DNA from 2 places in the Arthrobacter sp. DMZ02-1R genome. Region 2 is predicted to be linked to the other one. Evidence: riboswitches for the same ligand, from Rfam matches in the RefSeq annotation. Region 2 holds a riboswitch; the other holds the start of a gene.

Region 1 (11,701 bases), 330 kb from region 2:
CCTCGGCCATCTCCCGCCAGTCCACCGCATGATCGTCGCCGAGGACTGCCTGCGCCATGCGTGCGACGATGACGGGTTCGCTAAGCAAGTGCTCGGAGACCGGAGCCAGGCGGCCCTGGGTGGAGTGGATGACTGACATGGAGTCTTCCACGGAGAGGAACTGGCGTCCGCCGGGGTGCTTGTCGTCCGTGTCCGTTCGGCCCAGAGTGGGCAGGATCAGGGAGGTCTTACCGTGCACCACGTGGGCACGGTTGGGCTTGGTGGAGATGTGAACCGTCAGCCCGGCCCTCTTCAGCCCTTCCTCCAGCGCGACCGTGTCCGAGCCAGCCGCGGCGAAGTTCCCGCCCATGGACACGAATACATCCACGTTGCCCTGCTCCAAGGCGTGTTGGGTCTCCACGGAGTCGTAGCCGTGCACCCTGGGCATCGTGAATCCGAACTCCTTGTCGAGGGCTGCAAGGAAGCCCTCGGAAGGCTTCTCCCAGATGCCCATGGTGCGGTCGCCCTGCACGTTGGAGTGGCCGCGGACGGGGCAAGCTCCGGCTCCGCGCTTGCCGAAGTTTCCCTGCAAGAGGAGCAGGTTGATGATTTCCCGCAAAGTGTCCACGGAGTGGGGTTGCTGGGTCAGGCCCAGCGCCCAGCAAATGATGGTGCCCTTCGAAGCGGCCAGCATGCCCGCCACCTTGGTGATTTCAATGCGGCTCAGGCCCGTGGCGCGTTCCGTCTCGGCCCAGTCAAGCGTGGCCCGGGCTTCCGCGTAGGCCGCGAAGCCATCGGTCTGTGCCTCGATGAACGCACTATCGACCACGGTTCCCGGCTGCCGTTTCTCTTCCTCCAGCAAGAGGTGGCCCAGAGCCTGGAACAAAGCGAGGTCGCCGCCGACCTTGATCTGCAGGAATTCATCGGCGATATCCGTGCCGCCGCCCACCACGCCGTTGAGCGACTGGGGATCCTTGAAGTTCAGCAGCCCGGCTTCCGGCAAAGGATTGACTGCCACGACCTTGCCGCCGTTGTTCTTGCAATCGCGCAGGGCGGAGAGCATGCGCGGGTGGTTCGTGCCCGGGTTCTGGCCCACAACCAGTACCAGTTGCGCCTCGTGGATATCTTCCAGGGAGACAGTTCCCTTGCCGATGCCGATGGTCGGGTTGAGGGCGCTGCCAGAAGACTCGTGGCACATGTTGGAGCAGTCGGGCAGGTTGTTGGTGCCGAGGCTACGCGCGAAGAGCTGGTACATGAAGGCTGTCTCGTTGGCCGTGCGGCCCGAGGTGTAGAAAACGCAGCGGTCCGGCGTCGTGGCATTGACGTGCTCGCCGATCAGGGCGAAAGCATCCGTCCAGCTGATCGGAGAATAGTGTGTTTCACCGGGGCGGATGACAACGGGCTCGGCGATGCGCCCCTGGCTGCCCAGCCAGTACTCGGTCTTGTCTTCAAGCTCGGCAAGGGGATGCTTGGCCCAGAACGCCGCATCGACCACGCGGGTGGTGCTCTCCTCGGCGATGGCCTTGGCCCCGTTTTCGCAGAACTCGGCGGGGCTGCGTTTTCCGGTAATGGACTCCGGCCAGGCGCACCCGGGACAGTCGAAACCGTCCCGCTGGTTGACGCGGAGCATTGACTTGACGGTCCGGCCCACACCGGCTTGGGCCCAACCTCGTTCCAAAGCCACGGTGACTGCCTTGACACCGGCGGCTGAGCGCTTGGGCGGGTGGATCTGGAGGTCATCTTCATTGATGTCCTGCTCGGGAGCATGCCTGTTCATGCCCCCATCATTGCAAGGCCTGTCTCTCTATTCCACCCGTGTCCATCCGGGACCGGAAGTTCTTAGCCAGTCAAGGCGCTCCAGTCCACCGGCCCTGACGAAACTTTGCGGGCGGGTCTGGCGGGAGTTTTCTTGGTTTTGTCCTGCGAAGGCTTCGGTTGGGGAAGCGGCGGCCCCCACGGAAGGCGGAAAGCAGGCACAGGTTCCCCGAGTTGGACGCCGTGTGGCGGGACCACCATGACGCCGTCCGCACTGGCGAGGCCGCGCATCATCCCCGGCCCCGCGTGTTGGGCCGGCGAGGCCAATCCGTACACGAACCTGAAGGGAAGCAAGCGGGTGCGCCCGGGGTCGGCGTCGAGCATTGCACCGCAAGGCACTTCCCCCACCTCGGGCAGCTTGCCGTGACCCAGTCCTGCGAGCAGCGGTGCGCCGATCGTGAAGAGAACCATCATTGCCGCGAGCGGATTGCCCGGCAGCCCTAAGACAAAGCGCCCGTCCGGCAACTCAGCCAGGACGCCGGGGTGTCCCGGCCGCATCGCAATGCCATCAATCAACAAGCGACCGCCGAGTTCCGCAACTGCCCTCCGGAAGTGGTCCGTTCCCGAACGGCCCGTTCCCCCGGTGGTGAAAACGACGTCGGCGGGTGGCGTGTCCGGCGACAACTCGCCTTCCTCGAGGCCCGCGAGCCATTCCTCGTAGGAGTCGCCCACTTTGATCTGATCGCCGCGGATGCCGCCGAGGAGTTCGACGACGGCGCCAAGCTGCGGCCCGAAGGTATCCCTCACCCTCCCAGGGGCAGGGACACCCGCAGTCACCACTTCGGAGCCGGTCAGGAGCAGTTTCACATGGGGTTTGCCCAGGACATCCAGTTCATCCCGGCCGGCCAGCGCGGCAAGGGCGAGGTGGGCGGGGTTCAGGACGACCCCGGACTTGATCAGCAGCTCGCCTGCGCCGGCTTCTTCTCCGGCGTTACGGATGTGTTGCCCGTTGCGCGGTTCGCCAGGCCTCGCGTTTCCGCCGAGCGCGAGGACAGGCAGGCCGTCTTCGTCGGTCGTCAGGATGCCGCTTTCGCTGCGGAGCACGGCTTTGGCCCCAGGCGGTATCAGACCACCCGTGACAATAGGGCTCGCCTGATGCGGGGCCAGCCGATGGCCCGGCTCAGCCAGGATCCATGGACCGCTGCCGTTGACAGCCCAGCCATCCATCGCCGAAGACGCATAGTGCGGCACGTCCTGCAGGGCGTGGACGTCCGATGCCAACGTCCGGCCGAGGGCATCCTTCAGGGCAACGGGTGCGGCGGGAATGGGCGTGGCACAGTCGAAGGCAAGCTGCCGGGCTTCCGCCCACAGGTGGTCGGCGTGCGGGACATGCTCAACGTTCGGTGCCGGATCGGTCACGGCGGAAGGGTGCTGGTCCTCGGCGCCCAGGTCCTCGGCGCCCTGATTCTCGGCGCCCTGTTCAGGGGCATCGGTCATCCGGCGTCGGTTCCGGGGTTCGTGTAGTCGTTGGCGAGCGTGCGTGCCAGGCCCATGGCGGCGTCCATCGACGCGGTTTCCGTCGCTTGCCCCGAACCCGCTGCAAGTCCGGCCGCGAAACCGGCAATGAAGGTGGTCAGGGGAGCCGCAGGCCGAACTACGGAATGGGCTGCAACGCCAGCCAAGGACAGGATCTCGTTGATGTCGATCTCGACGCTTTCAAGCTCATATGCTTGCAGCAGGCTCCTGCACCACTCCTCAAGCGTTTCTTCTTGGCTCTTCACGATCCGCCTCCAAAGTCCGGTACAGCTTTTGTCACGGCAGGTCGCCGTCCACTCCAAGCGCCGCGGCATCGTCCCAGGTATCCACGTCATCGGTGGAGCCAGCAGGAACAGGTACGGCCAGCAGATCAAGCCTAGCAAGCAGGCGGAACACCGCGGCGTTGGCGAGGCCACCCTGTTCTGCCGCGGCCAGCACTTCCCGTTGCAAAGCAGCGAACCGGTAGATTCCAAGCAACGGCTGTCTCCGGCCATCGGCGGATACAGCCATGGCCCCTTCCGTTTCGTCGTGTCCGGCAAGTTCCCGGATAAGAACCGGAACTGCTGCGCCCGCGAGGGGCATATCGCACGCCATGACGAGTACCCACGGCGCGGATGTTTCCTTTGCGGAAAGACCCGCGCGGGCATGCTTCTCAAGCGCAAGGAGTCCGGCTTCGATCGCCGCTGCCGGTCCGGCGAACGGAGGGTCCTCGCGGGCGGTCACTGTGCCGTCCGGCAACGTGCCGGGATCCGGCCCGACGACGACGACCCGCCCGGCCCCGTGCGTGGCCGCGAGGGCGCGCTCAAGCAGCGTTGCGCCGTCGTACGTCAGCTGGGCTTTGGGCACGCCACCGAGGCGGGAGGACTTGCCACCCGCCAAGATCACCGCATCAAAGTCCACCAGCCCAGACTACCGGGGGCGGGCTCAGTTCGGTTCAGGCCGCCGATTCGGGCAGGAGGAAGGGATCCCACGCGGGCGCAGGTTTCTCAAGCTCCTTGATTTGCCAGATAGTCCCGGTGGGCGCCGCCGGAGTGAACCTCAATTTCCAGCCCATTTCGGCCGGTGTGTGGTCACTCTTGGCGTTGTTGCAGCGCAGGCACGCTGCCACCAGGTTTTCCCAGGAATCCGCGCCGCCCCTGGATTTGGGGTGGACGTGGTCAATTGTGTGGGCTGTTTTCCCGCAATAGGCGCAACGGTGACCGTCGCGGCGCAAGACGCCGCGGCGTGTGACCGCCGTGATCGCGTTGTACCTCGGCCGGATGTAGCGATTGAGCAGAATCACGGAGGGACGTCCGAGAATCTCCTGTGGCCCGACGACAGGCTCGTCGCCTTCTGCCACTACGCTCGCTTTTCCGGTGAGCACAAGGACCAGCGCCCGGCGGAAGGTTACTACCGCCAGCGGTTCATATCCAGCATTCAGAACGAGTGTGCGCATGCACGTACCTCTTCACGGCCGCACCCGTCAGGGGCGCGAGGGCCGGCTGCCCTCTGCATGTACGGGCTGTGGATCGACATCACAAGAGTAAACACGCGGAGGCCGGATCAACGAATCCGTGGGTGGGATCCGGCACTGTGTCGGGCAAAGTTCATGTACCGGACACGTGGCGGGAACCTTCAACTGTCCGGGGGCAACGGCTGTTGACGCTGCCGCGGGCACGGAATCGTCCTCAGCAGACGGTGGTCACAAGTTGTGGCACATGCTGGTTAAAACAGAACATCCCCGCGGGCGGACCAGCGGGGATGTTCTTGTGAAACTGTTTAGCAGAAGCTATTTAGCCACCAACGTGGATGTAGACCGGACCGGAGCCGATGTTCACGCTGTACAAAGCAGTGGTGCCACCGTTCCAACCGCCGTGGACGGCCATGCCGTTACCGACGTAAACAGCGATGTGGGCCTTGCCCATGCCGCCATTCTGGTAGTAAACGAGGTCACCCGGCTGTGCTTCAGCAGCACTGACCGTGCGGCCGAGGGACATGTAGTCTGCCGGCCAACCGTGGAAGTTGATGCCAACAGCGGCCAGGGAGTTCGAAACGAGGGCGGTGCAGTCCTGGGCAACGCCAAGCTGCGCGTAAGCTGCGGCCGCAATTGCTGCGCCCTTGCCGCTGGCAACCTTCGCGGCGGGGGATACAGCGGCGGAAACAGAGAGCGTTCCGGCGCCCGTAGCGGCCTTGGGAGCGGCAACAGCTTCCTGGACGGCAACCGGAGCTTCGACAACCGGAGCAGCCGCCGTGGAAACAGCCGGACGTTCGTACTTGATGGCGACGGAGGAGTCGGCCGCAATACTGGCTTGGGCGATGGACTGGACTTCCAGGGTGGAGGTCGCAGTGGACTCGCGGGGGACATTGGTTTCGGCAGCGTTGGCCGCGATACCGCTAGTGAGAACCAGACCGGACGCAGCGGCGATAACTGCTGCCTGACGGCCTACACCACCGGCGTTGCTGCCGACGGTCTTAGCGATGACGGCAAGCGAGTTGGTCTTGGTGACCGCGGCGCGGTGGCGCGCAAGAGTAGTGCGTGAAGACACGTTAAGAGGCCTCTCCCTATGCCCGCGAGGTAAGCTGTCGGATTCGGATGGGAGTCATCCGGCCGCAATGCTTCCGGTAGGAAACAAATGCGACTTAACCCCAAGGCCATCGATGAAGATGACCAAAAGTGGGTCCCCCGCCTCTGCCAGACGATGTTTTGCGAACGGAACCTCAGGCAGTGGCAGAGCTAGGCAATCCACCCGAGTGCATCAACTCTCTAAAAGTTGATGCGAGTTAGACGCTACAGGAGTTTTGGCTGAATGTCACATTCAGGTCACGGAGCGTGACAAGCATGCGAGAGACGTCCATCGGATTGGCTACAGCCAGCCCAGGGGATCAACGACGTCGCCGTTGACCATGACTTCAAAATGGAGGTGGCAGCCGGTGGAGGCGCCAGTGGTGCCGCTCAAAGCGACGACGTCGCCGCGGTTGACTGTTTGGCCCACCTGGACGCTGAACGAGGACAAGTGGTTGTACGTGGTCTCCAGGCCGTTGCCGTGGTCCACCACAATTCGGTTTCCACCGCCATACGGGTGCCAGCCCGCAAACGTGACCTTGCCGGCCGCAGCCGCATGTACCTGGGTGCCGCACTGGGCCACGAAGTCCTGGCCACGGTGGAACTCCCCTAGGCCTCCCGTAATGGGGTTCACGCGGTAGCCGAACGGCGAGGCCGTGGTGAGGGTGTCCAGCGGAGCCCCCAGCGTGCCCTTCGAGGACGACGTCTTGATGCTGCCGACCGACTGCGCGCTCAGGAGCTGCTTGAGTTTGCTATCAGGATCCGCCGTAGTGGAAACGGCAGCTCGGCTGAAGTCGATGGTGGCATTGGCCGCAGCGGGAATCTCGGCCTGCGTCCCCGCCGAAGCCGCGGAAGCCTGGTTCGATTCCGCGGCGGCCGTCAATGCGCCGGTACCCGGCATGGCCACCGTCAGGATGAGGCCCGTGGCGGCGAGGGCCACACCGGCCTTCTGTCCCGCACCGCTCGCGGCGGCGAAATCGGCTATTTGCCGCAAGGGGCCCTTGCGCCGGCGCACTTCGCGATGCGGATCGCGGGGCCGATCGTGCGCAACGACCTGCATGGTCCGCAGCTCAGCAGTAGGACCGGACGCGCGTCTGCGGCCCCTGGTGTTCTGCGTGGTCAAAGTGTTCCTCTCTGGCAAGCCTGCGAAGTTAGCTGTCGGATTCGGGTCAGAGAGTGCATGGACCCGGTCCGCGTGGAGGGCGCGAAGCACAGAGGGATCCCCGGAAAGGCCCTGCGCTTTGTTGCACATCCGCTGCGGACTTCACCCCAAGGCTGTCTTTCGACCGCCGCTGGTGGTTCCCCCGCTTCTGCCAGTGAATGGACTAATCCACCTGATCCGCTGGCAGAACTCGGCTTCGGATCAGGTAACGCTTTGGTATCGGCGCCAGTAGTAAACTATAGGGGATTAACCCCCGCAGTAATAATTCCGTTATCTTTGCCGATCGCTTTGCCGAAAGCGCTATGAGACCGTGACAAACACGTGCGAGGCCACCTCAGGCGGCAGCTCCAAGGCACCGTCGATATTGGGCACGCGAACGGAGATGTACTCCCCCACACGCTCCAGGGAAACCCTGGCTCCGGGGCGGATTCCGCCTTCGTCCAGCTGCACCAACAGCTCCGGTTCCACCTGGATCGGTTCAGCCAACCGGCTGACAATGACCCGGTTGTCCGGTGAGTATTCGTTCATCGCTTCAAGAAGGTTGACCACGCCATCCGTAAAGGGGTGAGACGCAACTCCGCCCAGGGCTTCGAGTCCTGGAATGGGGTTGCCGTAGGGAGATTCCGTGGGGTGGTCCAGGAGCTCATAGAGCCGCCGCTCAACGCGCTCGCTCATAACGTGTTCCCAGCGGCATGCTTCGTCATGGACATAGGCCCAGTCCAGCCCGATGACGTCGGCCAGGAGCCGCTCGGCGAGACGGTGCTTGCGCATGACCTCAGTGGCACGTTTCCGGCCGGTTTCGGTCAACTCAAGGTGCCGGTCGTTGGAAACAATCACCAGGCCGTCGCGTTCCATCCGCCCGATCGTCTGGGAAACGGTAGGCCCGGAGTGCCGCAAGCGCTCGGCGATGCGCGCGCGAAGAGCCACGATGTTCTCTTCTTCAAGCTCCAAAATGGTCCGAAGATACATCTCAGTGGTATCGATCAGATCCGTCATCCAGCTCAGCTCCTCGAGCGCAGTATCTTGCGTATTTTCCACCGTACCGCAGCGGCCAGGCGGTCTACCCGCCGGTCGTCCCGGGCCGGGCGCCAGCTCCTAGCTTAGCTTATTTGGAATTACTCCGAATAATTTTCGTGCCCCCTCGATCCCGCCCCCGTCCCGCGTCCGGCGGAACAGATGCTTTCCACGTGGCGGACTATGAAGCGTTCGGTTCTGTCCCCGCATGGGGAGTCAGGCAGAATTGGGGAGTCGAAGGGGCAGCGATGCCACCTGCCACGACCCATCTAGGCCGCTACTTCACCATTGGAGCATCCCGTGAGCGACAACAGCATCACCATCCCCGCCGATTTGCTGCCCAAGGACGGCCGCTTCGGCGCTGGGCCCTCCAAGGTCCGCCCGGAGCAGATCGAGGCACTGTCTGCCGCCTCGGCAACCCTCCTCGGCACTTCCCACCGGCAGGCACCAGTCAAGAACCTGGTGGGCTCCGTCCGCGAGGGACTCAGCCAGTTCTTCCGTGCACCCGAGGGTTACGAGGTGATTCTCGGCGTCGGAGGCTCCACCGCATTCTGGGACGTCGCCAGCTTCGGCCTGGTAGAGAAGAAGGCACAGCACCTCTCCTTTGGTGAGTTCGGTTCCAAGTTCGCCTCGGCCACCAACAAGGCGCCCTTCCTGGAAGCTTCCTCCATCATCAAGTCCGAGCCCGGCACCCGCCCGGTTTCCCAGGCCGAGGCAGGCGTGGACGTTTACGCGTGGCCGCAAAACGAAACGTCCACCGGCGTAGCGGCCCCCGTGAAGCGGGTTGCCGGCGTAGACGACGGCGCACTGGTCCTGGTGGATGCGACCTCGGCTGCCGGTGGCCTGGACGTGGACGTCGCCGAGGCCGATGTCTACTACTTCGCACCGCAGAAGAACTTCGCCTCCGACGGCGGACTTTGGCTTGGCCTCTTCTCCCCCGCCGCTCTTGAGCGCGCCGCCAAGATCAAGGCAAGCGGCCGCTGGATTCCAGATTTCCTGGATCTGCAGACGGCCATCGACAACTCGAAGCTCAACCAGACCTACAACACGCCGTCCCTGTCCACCCTTGTGACGCTCGACGCCCAGGTCCAATGGCTCAACAAGAACGGCGGCCTGGACTTCGCTTCCGCGCGCACGGCGGACTCCGCCAGCCGCATCTACACCTGGGCCGAGGCTTCCGAGTACGCCACCCCGTTCGTGTCAAAGGCCGAGGACCGCTCCAACGTCATTGCCACGATCGATTTCGATGATTCGATCGACGCCGCGGCCATTGCCAAGGTGCTGCGGGCCAATGGGATCGTGGACACGGAGCCATACCGCAAGCTGGGCCGCAACCAGCTCCGCATCGCTACCTTCGTTGCCATCGAACCGGACGACGTTTCGGCGCTGCTCGCCTGCATCGACTTCGTGGTGGGCGAACTGAAGAAGTAAGGGCCCGCCGCGTTCCCGCGGTCAGGGCTGGTCGGCGTCGTTCGGGTATGGATCCCGGGCGGCGCCAGCCCTTTTAATGGCGTCAGCCCTTTTAACGGCGCTGTCGCCGTCAACGCCGTCGTCCATGGCAGGGCTGGTGCCTTGCGACTCGATGCGGAAGAACCGCAACCCCGGGGCGCTGCTGTCGAAGCGAAGCCGCAACTGACGCGCGCGGATGATCCAGATGATGCCGACGACGGCGGTGCTGGCGCCGGCGGCCGCTGCCACCCCGACCGCCCAGCGGGGTCCGGCAACGTTGGATACCCAGCCGACGAAGGGCGCCCCGATGGGCGTTCCGCCCATGAAAATGGCCATGTACAGCGCCATGACCCTGCCGCGCATGACGGGTTCGGTAGTGGACTGCACATAGCCGTTGGCGCTAGTGATCATGGTCAGGGCGAACAGGCCGCACGGAATCAGCGCCAAGCCAAACATGGTGTAGTTCGGCGCCATGGCGGCGAGTCCGCTCGCGATGCCGAACCCGCCGGACGCGGCGAAGATGAGCCGCATGCGTGGCCTCCCCCGGCGGGCGGCCAGCAACGCTCCCGCTACTGAGCCGATTGCCATGACCGAGTTGAGGAGCCCGAACGCACCTGCGTCCATGCCGAATTCTGTGCCAACCATCGCAGCGATAAAGAGGACGAAGTTCAGGCCGAACGTGCCCATGATGAAAATCGCGACGAGGACCACCATGATGTCCGGGCGGTTGCGCACATAGCGGAGGCCCTCGCGTATACGGCCCTTGCCCGCGGCTGCCCGGGGCTGGACGCGCAAGGAGGACAGGGGGATGGCGCGGATCGCGCCGAGCATCGCCACAAAGGTCAGCGTGTTGATCATGAACACCCAGCCCGGCCCCACGGCCACAGTCAACATGCCGGCCACGGCGGGACCGATCATGCGGGCAACGTTGAACGAGGCACTGTTCAGCGCCACGGCGTTGGAGAGGTAGTCGTCCTTGACGAGTTCCGAAACGAACGTCTGGCGAATGGGGGCGTCAAGTGCCGAGACCACTCCGAGCATCAGCGCGAACACGTAGACATGCCACAGCTGTGCAGCGCCGCTCAGCACGAGGATTCCCAACCCAGTGCTTAGGACCGCCATGGCCGATTGCGTCATGACCAGGAGCCTGCGTCGGCTGTAGCGGTCGGCAAGCAGTCCGGCCCATGGTGCCAGGAACAACTGCGGACCAAGTTGGAGCGCCAAGGTAATGCCCATGGCACCGGCGTCGTGGCTACTCAGATGAGCAAAGACCAGCCAGTCCTGGGCGGTTCGCTGCATCCAGGTGCCGATGTTGGAAACAAGGGCGCCAAGGAACCAAATGCGGTAGTTAAGGACACCCAGCGATTTGAAGGTGGACATCAGGTTCCACCTTCAAAGAGTTCATTCGCTGGGTCCGCCAAAGGCTAGTCGGCCTCGACTTCGTCGTCGGCTTCAGACTCGTCATCCTCTTCGGCGTCGTCCTCTTCATCAGGGGCGTCGTCGTAGTCGGAAGGCGCGCCGTCGTCGTCGGGGGCGTCCTCGTCAACGGAACCGTCCGCTGTCGAGGTGTCTTCCCCTGCCAGTTCGTCGGGGATCGCCTCGTCCTCTGGACGGACGCGCTTTGCCCACGGCACCCATTCAGGGGCGAGGATGGAGTCCTCGGACGGCAGCAGGCCAAGTTCGCTGACCGTGACCACTTTGGAGCGCGAGTTGCGGGTCACGACCGCGTACCACTGCCAGCCGCCGTAACCGGCCAGTCGCGATTCGAAAAGGTGCGTGACGACGCGTTCGCCTTCGGAGCGTGCGGCGATATGCGGTCCGATTTCATTCGGCTTGGCAATAGTCTCCACCGCATTGCGGGCGACGTCGACGGCGGCCGCCAGGAAAGCGTCCGGCTTGCCGACGCGCCACACGGGAATGCCGGTGCGAGGTTTCGCCGTGGTCGGCTTCCGCCCAGCAGCGGTATCAGCCGTTCCTGCAGTTGCGGGCGCGGCACCGGTACCGTTCTCTTCAGGACTGGCTTCAGCGGATTCCGATGTCATGGCTGCTTTAGGCTTCCAGCTCGTCGGCAACCTTGCGCAGTGCTGCCGCGATGGCCTTGCCTTTGGCGCCTTCAGGGTACTTACCGGCCGACAACGTCCCAGAAAGGTTGTCCAAGACGGACACAAGATCCTGGACCACGGGCGCGAGCTCGCGGGCGTTCATGCGCTTGGCCTTGGCAATGGACGGCAGCTTGTCCAACACGCGGAGGCCCAGTGCCTGGG
Region 2 (11,701 bases):
CCCTCTTTTGGTACTGGAAAGCGCTTGCGACACGGCGAGTCGCGCTATTTCGGGGCTTCCGCCCGGCAAAGAAGGGGAGAAAGCTACAGGGCCGGTGGGACAAGTCCCGGCATGAGAAACTAGCCAGCCCGGCGCTGCGCCTTACTTGCCTTGAGTACCATGGGCAGCTTGGACCGCAGGGTGCATTCGAGCAGTTCCTCGGCTGTCGGATCCTGCTCATAGATCTCCGGCAGGCGGATGCCGATCAGGGTGTTCATGAGCATGCCCTGCGCAAGGAAATCGCGGGCGGTTTCGGGGAGCAGGCCGGCTTCATCCCGCACCAGGCGGTAAATATCCAGGAATCCTTCCCTGGCCCGTGTGGGTGTGGGCCGTGGGCTGCGTTCCGGAACGCGGCCCACGGTCTCGGCGTTGCTGCGGAGCCGGATCGATTGCCCTCTACCGGTTTTCCGGCTCCGCCGATAGCCTTTGGCGCATGGACTGGAAACTTGAACTTGTATTTGTCCCTGTGTCCGATGTGGACCGCGCCAAGGATTTCTACGTCAACAAAGTGGGCTTCAACGCCGACTTTGACGAGCGGCCCATGGACGGCATCCGCTTTGTCCAGCTGACTCCGCCGGGCTCGGCCTGCTCCATCTGCATCGGCGAGGGCCTCAACGATGCTCCTCCCGGCACCGCCCCTAGCTTGCAGATGGTGGTGGGCGACATCAAGGAGGCGCACGACCAACTGAAGGCCAACGGCGTGGAAGTCAGCGACATCGACGTCCAGGATTGGGGGCACTTTGTGTACTTCGCCGATCCGGACGGCAACAAATGGGCCGTTCAGTACATCCCCAACAGGCCGAACGGCTAGGACTCACACCGTAAAAGTTAGTCTTCGGCCGGGCCGCGCGTGCAGGATGAATGCATGAACCTGCCTGCTGAAACCGTGAAAACCCTGACTGTCCGGGCCGTCCTCTTCGATATGGACGGTACCTTGGTGGACTCCACCGCGATCGTGGAACAGGTGTGGAGCGAATTCGCCGGCCGCTATGGACTGGACATCGAGGAGATTTTGCGGACCTCCCATGGCGTCCAGGCCAAGGACACCGTGCGCCGCTTCGCCCCGGCGGGAGCTGACATCGACGCGCTCGCCGAGGAACTCGGTGAGATGGAGCGGACGCGGACTGACGGGATTGTGGCATTGCCCGGAGCCGCGGAGCTGCTGGAGTCCTTGCCGTCCGACGCCGTCGCCATGGTCACCTCGGCCGATCGGATCCTTGCCGGAGTGCGGATGCAAGCTGCCGGCCTCGGCATGCCGGCTACAACCGTGACCTCCGAGGCCGTGACCCGCGGCAAGCCGGACCCGGAAGGCTACCTGACGGCGGCCGCGCTGCTCGGTGCCGAGCCGGCCGACGTCGTCGTTTTCGAAGATGCTCCGGCAGGCATCAATGCCGCCCTTGCCGCCGGAATGAGGACAGTAGTGGTGGGCGACGCCGGCGGCCAAGCGGCAGATGGGCTGTGGCAGATCGCGGATTACTCCGCCGTCTCTGCCACAGCCGCTCTGGACGCTTCGGGCCGCCGGGTCATCGAACTGCGGTTCTAGCTGGTCGAAGCCACGCAGCTCAGCCGGCCAGTGCGTACACCGTGGTCCCGCCGATAGTCTGCGCCTGGAAGTTCGCAGCCACCCATTGCGCAATCTGGGCCGGAGCGGCCGATCCACTATCAGCCTGCATGGTGCCGCCGGCGATGAAGTAGTGGATCTTGCCCTGTGCCACGAGTTGCTGGAACTGCTCGAGCGTGGGAGACGGATCCGTTCCGTTGAATCCGCCCACCGCCATGACGGGCAGTTCAGTGGCAAGCTGGTAGCCGGCCGCGTTGTTGGAACCCACGACGGCGGCCGCCCAGGTGTAGCTCGACGCGCCGGTTTTCAGTGCGGCCACCAACTCCGACGACGGCGTGGTGGCGCCGAGCAGGCCGCCCATGCCGCCACCTTGCCGGTTCCCGCCAAAGCCGGCCTGCGTGCCCTGCTGAAGTGCTTGCGGCGGAGCGTTCTGGGCGGTGTTTTGACCAGCGCCGTTTTGTCCGAAACCGCCCCTGCTTCCGGGGCCACCCGCGCCGAAGCCACCGAATCCAGTGGTGGGACCCGCACTCACGATTGCACCGCTGTGCGTCACGGATGCGGTTGATATCGAGTAGGCCAACGGCCCGGCGAGCGATGCCGCGAGGGCGAGCGCCGCCGTCGTGCGCTGGAAGATGCGGGAAGTGAAGCGCCCCGCGAGCAGCAGTCCGGCCGCGGCTGCCAAGGCGCCCAAGAGCACCAGCCAGCGCAGCAGCGGACCGTACGCGGTGGTTCTGCCCAGGAGATCGAAGGCCATGAATCCTGCCGCGGCCACGGCTGCGGCAAGCAGTGCCGCGGCGCCGAGCTGACCGCGACGTTGCCACAAAAGCACCCCGCCCAGGCCGGCGAGCCCGGCGATGCCGGGAGCCAGGGCCACCGCGTAGTAGGGATGGATGATGCCGGCCATGAAGCTGAAGACCAGCCCGGTGACAAGCACCCACCCGCCCCACACGATCACAGAGGCACGGACGGCATCCGTGCGCGGGGCGCGTCGACCCAACCACAGCAGCCCCGCCCCGAGCATCAGTACGGAAGGCAGCAACCACGCGATCTGGCCGCCGAACTCGCTGTTGAACATCCGGAACAGGCCGGGAACGCCCCAACCGCTGCCGCCGCCAACGCTGCCGGTCTCCTGGCCGCTGAGCCTGCCCAGGCCGTTGTAGCCGAGCGTCAGTTCCAGGATCGAGTTGTTCTGGGAACCGCCGATGTAGGGACGCATGTTCGCCGGTATGAGTTCGACGACGGCTAGCCACCAGCCGGCCGAGACCACCATGGCTGCCCCCGCCGCAAGCAGATGAAGGAGACTGCGCAACCGAAGCAAGCGACGGCCCACTCCACCCTGCGCGGCGACCACATACGCAACGGCAAATCCCGGAACCACCAGCAGGACCTGAAGTTGTTTGGTCAGGAAGCCGAAGCCCAGGAACACCCCGGCCAGCAGGAGCCAACGCAATTTGTTGTCCTGGATGGACCGCACCGTGGCGTAGCCGGCAGCCGTCATGAGGAGCACCAACAGAGCGTCCGGATTGTTGAATCGGAACATCAGGGTGGCCACCGGGGTGATGGCCATGACGACGGCGGCCAACAGCCCCGCCCGGTGGGCGAGCCGGGGATCGCCCGTGGCCGGGGCCGCGGTTCGCCGTACTGCCAAGTACAGCAGCCACGCCGTCGCGACCCCCATGAGCGCCTCGGGAACCAGGATGCTCCACGAGCTCAGTCCGAAGATCCGCACCGAGAGCCCCATGATCCACAGCGATGCCGGTGGTTTGTCCACGGTGATGGAGTTGGCGGCGTCGGAGGATCCGAAGAACCATGCGGCCCAATCCTGCGAGCCGGCCTGGGCTGCCGCGGAATAGAACGGGTTGGCCCAACCGGAAGCGCCGAGGTTCCAGAGGTACAGGACCGCCGTCGCAAGGAGCACGCCAGCCAGTTCCACGCGGTGGCGCAGGGTTTGGCGGCTTCGGACAGTGCGGGACCGGCCGTTCCGGACCTGCGGTGCTTGTTGCCGTGGCAGAAGCACCAAGCGGGATCGCGAGACCAACGGCACTGGAAGCGCCGCATGCTCTGACGTGGAATCGGTATCTGGCTTGGACCCGGTGTCTGTCGAGTAGGAAGTGGTCATCGGAGACTACTTCGTCAGCTTGTAGACGGTGGAGTTACCCACAGTCTGGGCTTGGAAGTTCGCCTGGACCCAAGCAGCCACCTCGGAGTTTCCGCCCTGGCCGCCCATGCCGCCGCCCATGCCGCCGCCAGCGATGAAGTAGCCGATCTGTCCCTTGGCCACCATGTCCTGGAACTGTGCCAGCGTGGGGTAGGGATCGCCGCCGTTCCAGCCACCGAGGGCGATCACGTTGGTGTTCGTGGCGAGCTCAAGGCTGGCAGCCTGGGTGGCGCCGGAAACGATCGCGGACCACTTGGTAGTGGTGGATGTCAGCAGCGCGGTCAGTCCGGCGTCGGCCGTCCCCTCGCCACCCGGGCCGCCTGCGGCCTGACCTGCGGCACCCGCCTGACCTGCGGCACCCGCCTGACCTGCGGCACCAGCCTGACCTGCTGAACCGCTCGTCGCCGAATCCCTTGCCCCGAATCCACCTGTGCCGAACCCGGCGCGGTTTCCGAAACCGCCCATGGCGGAGCCGCTGGGACCCGACGTCGGGATGGAACCGGAGTGCGCGGTAGCCGCCGTCGCGAGCGTCCACGCCGCGGTGCCGAGGCCGCCCGCCAGGAGGGAAACGACGACGACGGCAGCGGCCGCCGCACTGCGGAACCGGCCCGCGGGCCGTAGTGAGTCGAGGCGAAACAGGATTGCGGCGGCGGCCACCACGCCCAGGACGACTATCACGATGCGCAGCCAGGGAAGCCATGAGGTATCGCGGCCCAGAAGAACCGCGGACCAGACCGAACTGCCGAGGACCACCACGGCCAAGATGATCCTGGCGGGCCAGTACCCGCGGCCTCTCCACAGTTCCACGCTGCCGATGCCCACCAAGGCGGCGATTGCCGGTGCGAGCGCTACTGCGTAGTAGGGGTGGACAATGCCGCTCATGAAGCTGAAGACGCCCGCGGTGACCAGGAGCCAGCCACCCCACAGGATCAGCGAGGCCCGGGTACGCGAGGCCCGTGCTTCCCGGCGGGTGAACCACAGGCCCGCAGCCAGCAGGATCAAGGCCGCAGGCAGAAGCCAGGAGACCTCGGCGCCGAAGCTCGTGCCGAACATGCGGGCGATCCCCGCAGCTCCACCGAAGCCGGCGTTCCCGCCACCGCCGACGCCCCCGAAGCCGCCCAGACCACCTGCTGGAGCACTGGCTGCGCCGCCTCCGCCGCCGGGCATGCCTTCGCCCGAGCCTGTAATGCGGGACAGCCCGTTGTAGCCGAAGGTCAGCTCAAGGAAGCTGTTGGTTGTCGACCCTGCCATGTAAGGCCGTGCCGAAGCCGGAGTCAGTTGGAAGAGAGCGATGTAGCTGCCGGCCACTACAGCGATACCGGCCAGTGCGCCGAGCAGGTGCAGCAGCCTCCGCCGCAACGGGGCGGGGGCGGCCCAGAGGTACGCGAGTCCCAGGCCTGGAACAATCAGGAAGCCTTGCAGCATTTTGCTTAGGAACGCGAGGCCCACCACGGCTCCGGCTGCGGCGAGCCACTTCCAGCCCGCGCGTTCAATAGCGCGAGTGGTGAAGTACGCCGCCAACACCAGGCACAGGGTCAGCATGGCGTCAGGGTTATTGAAGCGGAACATGAGCGCGGCCACCGGAGTCAGCGCCAGAGCGCCGCCAGCCAGCAAACCCGCTCCGGGCCCGGACACGCGCTTGACCGTCAGATAGAGGAACCCGACGGCGGCCACGCCCATCAGCGCCTCGGGAACCAGCATGCTTAGGGACGAGAAGCCGAAGATCCGGCCCACTAAGGCCGGGATCCATAGCGATGCGGGTGGCTTGTCCACGGTGATGGCATTGCCGGCGTCGAGCGAACCGAACAGCAATGCCGTCCAGTCCTTGGTTCCGGCCTGGATGGCTGCAGCGTAGAAGGAGTTTCCATAGCCGATGGCCGCGAGATTCCAGAGATACAGGAACGCGGTGGCCACGAGGAGCCCGGCGGCGGACGGCCGCACCCAGCGGGGCTGGCGGCCAAAGGCATATCGGGCCCAGCGGGGCGTGGTTCCCGGGGCCCCGGGAGTTGATGGGCCAGTGGAGCGACCACCGTGGGCTGTGTCCCCATTGCCAGAAATTACAGTTCCGACGGCGGGACCTGCCGTGTCGGTTCCGGCGGCGGGCTCTGTGCCTGCGTGAGAGATCGTGGAGGTCATGATGCTGCCGTTTCTGTGAGCGGGCTGTCTGGTGAGGTGGATTCGATCGCGGGCTCCGGCCGCCCCTCCGCCGCCGCGACCGGCGGCGGAGGCGGTGCCAGCCGTGTTCCGGGCTGCCGGAAGACCCACAGCCGGAACAACAGGAAGCGGGCTGCAGTGGCGGCGAGGTTTGCCCCGACCAAGGTGAGGAGCTCGCCCCAGCGGTCCGGCGTCGTCGTACTGTGCACCAAGGCGAGCGCACCGGAAGTGAGCGCAAGGCCGATGCCGAAGACGATCAATCCCTCGAAGTGGTGCCGTATGGGGTTGCCGCCCTGGATGCCGAAGGTGAAGCGCCGGTTGGCGCCGGTGTTGGCGATGGCCGTGATGAGGAGTGCCAGGAAGTTGGCCAGCTGGGGGTCCATGAAACCGCGGCAGAACAAGAAGATGAGCACATAGGCGAGGGTTGATGCAGCACCGATCGCGGCGAACCGGACCAGTTGCCCGAACAGGCTGCTGCGCGGGTTCTGTTCTGCGGTACGGGACGATGCCGGGAGCGGGCCGCGGGCAAGGGCTGCGCGCAGTTCCGGGATGGGGATACGTCCGGAGACGAGGTCCCGCGTGAGCCGGGCCATGCCGCGGATGTCGGCCAGGGCGGTGCGCATCACGTCGACGCTGGAATTGGGATCGTCGATCCAGTCCACGGGCACTTCGTGGACCCTAAGGCCGCAGCGTTCCGCGAGGACCAAAAGTTCGGTGTCGAAGAACCACGAGTTGTCCATGGTGTGGGGGAGGATCTGCTGGGCAACGTCGGCCCGGATCGCTTTGAAGCCGCACTGGGCATCACTGAAGCGGGCACCCATGAACGAGTGCAGCATCAGGTTGTAGCTGCGCGAGATGAATTCGCGCTTGGGGCCGCGGACAACCCGGGAGTTGCGGGTCAGCCTTGTGCCGATGGCGAGATCCGAATGGCCGGAGATCAGTGGCGCCAAAAGGGGCGCAAGCGCGGCGAGATCCGTGGACAGATCCACGTCCATGTAGGCCAGAACGGGCGACGGCGATGCGAGCCACACCTTGCGCAACGCGTTGCCGCGTCCCTTCTCCTCAAGATGGACCACCACGAGCTCCGGCAATTCCCTGGCCAGCCGTTCAGCGATTTTCAGGGTGCTGTCCGTGCTGGCGTTGTCGGCCACGGTGATGCGGAAGCCGTGCGGGAAAGATTCGCGCAAATGGCCGTGAAGCCGGCGCAGGCACTCTTCGAGGTCGCACTCCTCGTTGAAGACGGGGATTGTGACATCGAGGACGGGGACGGTGGTGTGGATGTCCACGGGGGTGCGCCGCACTGAGCTGTATTGAAGGGCAGTGCTGCCTTGAATAGGGGTCCTGGGTTGGATCGGGAGGCCCGGCGGCACCACCGCGGGGTCCTTCAGGGTTCCTGTGGTGGATTCGATGAGCGTCATGTATCCAGAGTGCCGCCGCCGAATATGAGTGCTTTAGGCGGAACCTGTGACGCGGCTGTGGATGTGGGGGAGACCTGATTAACGCAGTAGAGGTCCGTTCCCTGAAGGGACGGACCTCTGCGTACGTTGTGCGTTTAGTACCAGTTGTGGGCCAAATGGAACGCCCAGGCCGCAGACGGGGATCCGTAGCGTTCCTTGATGTAGTTCAGGCCCCAGCGGATCTGGGTCTGGTAGTTGGTCCGCCAATCCGCGCCCTCGGAGGACATCTTTTCGCCCGGCAGGGACTGCGCAATGCCGAAAGCGCCGCTCGAGGAGTTGGTAGCAGTGGTCCGCCAATCGGATTCCTTGTTCCACAGGGTCATCAAGGAGGACATTTCGCCCTGGCCCCACCCGTAGGAGGAAAGCATGCTCGCGGCGTAGGCCTGGGCGCCGGCGGGGTCATCGACGGCAACTGGCGCAGCCGGGGCTGCCGGAGCGGGAGGTGCCACGGGAGCGGCCGGTGCCGCAGCCTGGGGTGCGACGGCGGCAGGAGCGGGAGCGGGTGCCTGCGTCGGAGCGGTGCTTGGCTTAGCACTTTCGCTCGCCGACGGCGTGGCGGTGGCGGACGGCGTCGCGCTTTGCTCTACGACGGCGCGCGATTCGGACGTCTGGCTCATGTCCTGGGCGTTGATGGCTTGTCCGGCGGCCTGGGTGGCGGCGCCTGCCCCGAGGAACACAGCAACGACGCCGGCAACAACTGCCATGCGCTGGCTGGTGCCGAGGTTTGCGGCGGCTCGCCTCAGGGTGGAACGTGACTTGTTTCTCCGGGCAGTTTCGCCGCGGTGGCGCGCAACAGGGCGCGACTGATTCTTGGAACCAGACATGGTGATTGCCTCTCGACGCCTGCGGAGTTAGCTGTCGGATTCGGATGAGGTCATCCGGCCGTGGCCACTGAGAATCGTGGCGGTACGGCTTCACCCCTAGGGCTGGCTCAACATGAGCGTTTGCCCGGAGACCTGGGTCCCCCGTCTCTGCCTGGAGTTTGGGCACCGGGGAGTGGCAGAGCTCGGCGCCTACCCGGCGGTGGCCGGAATGATCCCGCGCACCCATTCGACGGTACAGGAGGGCTCCGGTTAAGTCACATTTAGGTAACGGAGATCACGACGCCGGTGCGCCGACTTGCGCTAGCCGCGCTCCGGCGTCGTGATCTTCTCGGCGGACTTCAGGCCGCCGCGGTTCTGAGCGCTGGAAGCCTCACGGCAAACTCCGTCCGGCCGGGACGCGAGGCCACCTCGACGGTGCCTCCATGGGCCTGAACGATCGATTCCACGATTGACAGGCCGAGCCCGGACGTGCCCTCGGAACCGGAACGGGCGGCGTCGGCACGGGCAAAACGCGAGAAGATCCTGCCTTGGAATTCAGGCGGAATGCCAGGCCCGTTATCGGTCACGGTGACCACGGCGCTTCCATCGGCCGAGCGCATGACTCCAGTGACCACGGTGGTTCCAGCCTCCGTGTGCTTGCGGGCATTGGAGAGCAGATTGGCCAAGACCTGGTGGAGCTGCGTAGTGTCGCCGCGGACCGTAAGGGGCTCATCGGGGAGCTTGAGCTGCCAGATGTGCTCGGGGGCCATGACTTTCTCGTCGCTCACGGTCTCGATCACCAACTGCGTGAGGTCCACATCGGTGAACTCGGGTGCCTTTCCTTCGTCCAGCCGTGCCAAGAGAAGGAGGTCCTCTACGAGGGTGGTCATCCGTTCGGACTGGCTTTGCACGCGACCCAGCGACTTGCGGCCGTCCTCGGTGAACGTCTCCGTCATGCGCAACAGCTCGGTGTAGCCGCGGATCGCCGTCAGCGGCGTCCGCAGCTCGTGCGAGGCATCGGCCACGAACTGGCGCACCTTGGTTTCGCTTTGCTGGCGTGCCTCCAACGCGCTGGAGACGTTGTCCAGCATGAGGTTCAAAGCATGACCGACGCTGCCCACCTCGGTGCCGGGGTGGGCCGCCGACGCCGGAACGCGCACCGCGAGAGCCACCTCGCCGGCGTCGAGCGGAAGCTTCGACACTTTGGTAGCGACGTCTGAGAGCTGCTCCAGGGGACGCATGGTGCGGCGGATCAGCACGGTTCCCGCGAGTCCAATGAGCACCAGCCCGCCCAAGGACACCAGCACCATGGTCCACACGAGCGAGGCCTCGGTATCCTCTTTCGAGGCGAGCGGCAGGCCTGTGATGACAACATCGCCGTAAGGAGTTTCAGTGGCAACCAGCCGGTAACCGCCATTGGAAAGGGTCCGATCAACCGGATGGCCATCGTGGGGAAGAGCCAACAGGATTCCGGCATCGTTGGGCGACAAGGACGTACGGGTGGCGTCGGAGGACAAGAACCCGGCGCTGCTCACCTGGCTGCCAAGAATGCGTGCATTCAGCGTGCCGATGCTCTGGCCCCGGGCGTCCAAAGGATCTGGGCGTCCATTCGGATCACCTATGGGCGGGCGGCCATGGGAAGCCTGCATCAATTGCTGGTCGAGCTGCTTGGTGAGGAAAACGTCCATAGACGCGTAGCTGACCACGCCCACGGCTCCGCAGATGGCCACCAGGAGTGCCATGGAGACCAGGATCAAGCGTGTGCGCAGGTGCCAGGTTGAAGGATCGAACCAGCGATGGTCGGCCTGGCGGGGGATACCCGAGAGCGCGGACATTCGGCGTCCCGGGCTATTCGGCGGGCTTGATGACGTAGCCGGCTCCGCGCACAGTGTGGATCATGGGCGGGTGGTTGGCCTCGATCTTCTTGCGCAGGTATGAGATGTAGAGCTCCACGATGTTGGCTTGCCCGCCGAAGTCGTAGTCCCACACGCGGTCCAGGATCTGGGCCTTGCTGACCACGCGCTTGGGATTTTCCATGAGGTAGCGCAGGAGCTCGAACTGGGTTGCCGTCAGCTGGATGTCTTCGCCCCCGCGAGTGACTTCGCGGGTGTCCACGTTCAGGGTCAGGTCACCCACAACCAGCTCGGCCGTGTCCATCGCGGCAACGCCCGAACGCTGGACCAAGCGATGCAGCCGCAACAGGACTTCCTCCATGCTGAACGGCTTGGTGACATAGTCGTCCCCGCCGGCGGCCAACCCGACGATGCGGTCCTGAACGTCGTCCTTCGCGGTGAGGAAGAGCGCAGGCACCTCAGGCGCAAAGGCGCGGATCCTGCCAAGCAGCTCAACGCCGTCGAACCCTGGAAGCATCACATCCAGCACCAGGACATCGGGCCGGAAGTCCTTGGCGAGCTTGACCGCCGCGGGTCCGTCGCCGGCCACGGCCACCGACCAACCCGCCATGCGGAGGCCCATGCTCATGAGCTCGGCGAGGCTGGGTTCGTCGTCCACCACAAGGGCGCGGATGGGGGAACCGTCCGGGTGGCTGAGCTGGGGAAGGTTGTTTGTCATGGAGTGCGAGGATGCCATGGGACAACTCTCCAATCTGCCGGTTTGCCGGTGCTTTGCCAATGCTGTGAGCACCCTGTGAGTCTCAGCCTAGCCACCTGTCCAAAGGCACGGTACGCCAAGCGCGCAGTGGCGGGCTTTCCGCCACTGTCCGGCACAACACGCCGCAGGTCACAGGAAGGCCTGCAGTTCGGCACAGCCCGCACACAGGAAAGCGGCTGACGCTGTTTGGGACAAGGACAACTACGACCCAAACAGTCTCGACTTCGATGGAGAACACCATGGATCAGCAAAACAACCCCTCCGTACCTGGGTCCGTACAGGGGAATGAGCAGCCGCGGCCGGTGATCCGGCCCGTTGATGATTCCGGACAACCTTTAGCCGGGGAACCCGCCGCCGGGTGGGGTGCGCCGCAGCCGGTGAACCAGCAGCCGCTTAACCAGCAACCCGGGCAACCCGCCGCCGGGTGGGGTGCGCCGCAGCAATACACCCCCGGGCAGCCCCGTCCCTCATTCTTCAAGAACTGGACACTGAAGAAGGGGCTCATCGTCGGAGGGGTCGCCGTCGTCGTCGCGGCGGCGGCTGGAGCAGGTGCATACGCTGCTGGAAATGGAACTGCTGCGGATACCGGCAATGCCCTTGGGCCAGGTGCCGCGGGACAGGCCGGGCAGAACGGCCCGGGCGGATTCGGTGGCCCGGGTGGCACGAACGCCGGCCCGGGCGGCCTGGGTGTGGGCATGGGCGGCCTGAATGGGGCCATCCACTCTGAGTACGTGGTTCTGCAAAACGGCACCTACGTCACCATGGTGGGGCAGCTGGGCTCCGTCACGGACATCTCGGCGAGCTCCATGACGGTCAAGAGCGAGGATGGATTCACCCGTACCTATGTCCTGGGAACGGACGTTGTGGTGGCGGAGGGCGTGCGGCAACGCGGAAGCACGACCGGCGGCACGGCCGGCGG

What was found. A riboswitch is a leader RNA that binds a small molecule or an ion and turns the genes downstream of it on or off. The one in region 2 is predicted to bind cyclic di-AMP.
Region 1: another riboswitch for cyclic di-AMP. It lies ahead of AC3ANQ_RS18210 (NlpC/P60 family protein); the one in region 2 lies ahead of AC3ANQ_RS19790 (aggregation-promoting factor C-terminal-like domain-containing protein).

Annotation. Positions count from the first base shown of each region.
Region 1 is NZ_CM173230.1:3,829,544-3,841,244, forward strand. Features, by position in the region: gene AC3ANQ_RS18185 (FdhF/YdeP family oxidoreductase) at 1-1,756, opposite strand, end outside; gene AC3ANQ_RS18190 (molybdopterin molybdotransferase MoeA) at 1,819-3,231, opposite strand; gene AC3ANQ_RS18195 (DUF6457 domain-containing protein) at 3,228-3,515, opposite strand; gene mobA (molybdenum cofactor guanylyltransferase) at 3,547-4,170, opposite strand; gene AC3ANQ_RS18205 (HNH endonuclease) at 4,205-4,705, opposite strand; gene AC3ANQ_RS18210 (NlpC/P60 family protein) at 5,043-5,795, opposite strand; cyclic di-AMP (ydaO/yuaA leader) riboswitch at 5,801-5,968, opposite strand; gene AC3ANQ_RS18215 (M23 family metallopeptidase) at 6,114-6,935, opposite strand; cyclic di-AMP (ydaO/yuaA leader) riboswitch at 6,938-7,149, opposite strand; gene AC3ANQ_RS18220 (iron-dependent transcriptional repressor DtxR) at 7,275-7,970, opposite strand; gene serC (phosphoserine transaminase) at 8,289-9,419, shown strand; gene AC3ANQ_RS18230 (MFS transporter) at 9,441-10,817, opposite strand; gene AC3ANQ_RS18235 (DUF3027 domain-containing protein) at 10,862-11,479, opposite strand; gene AC3ANQ_RS18240 (cold-shock protein) at 11,487-11,701, opposite strand, start outside.
Region 2 is NZ_CM173230.1:4,162,505-4,174,205, reverse strand. Features, by position in the region: gene AC3ANQ_RS19820 (hypothetical protein) at 120-398, opposite strand; gene AC3ANQ_RS19815 (VOC family protein) at 473-850, shown strand; gene AC3ANQ_RS19810 (HAD-IA family hydrolase) at 905-1,582, shown strand; gene AC3ANQ_RS19805 (ArnT family glycosyltransferase) at 1,602-3,719, opposite strand; gene AC3ANQ_RS19800 (glycosyltransferase family 39 protein) at 3,726-5,894, opposite strand; gene AC3ANQ_RS19795 (bifunctional glycosyltransferase family 2/GtrA family protein) at 5,891-7,330, opposite strand; gene AC3ANQ_RS19790 (aggregation-promoting factor C-terminal-like domain-containing protein) at 7,465-8,193, opposite strand; cyclic di-AMP (ydaO/yuaA leader) riboswitch at 8,196-8,368, opposite strand; gene AC3ANQ_RS19785 (sensor histidine kinase) at 8,532-10,007, opposite strand; gene AC3ANQ_RS19780 (response regulator transcription factor) at 10,021-10,761, opposite strand; gene AC3ANQ_RS19775 (hypothetical protein) at 11,022-11,701, shown strand, end outside.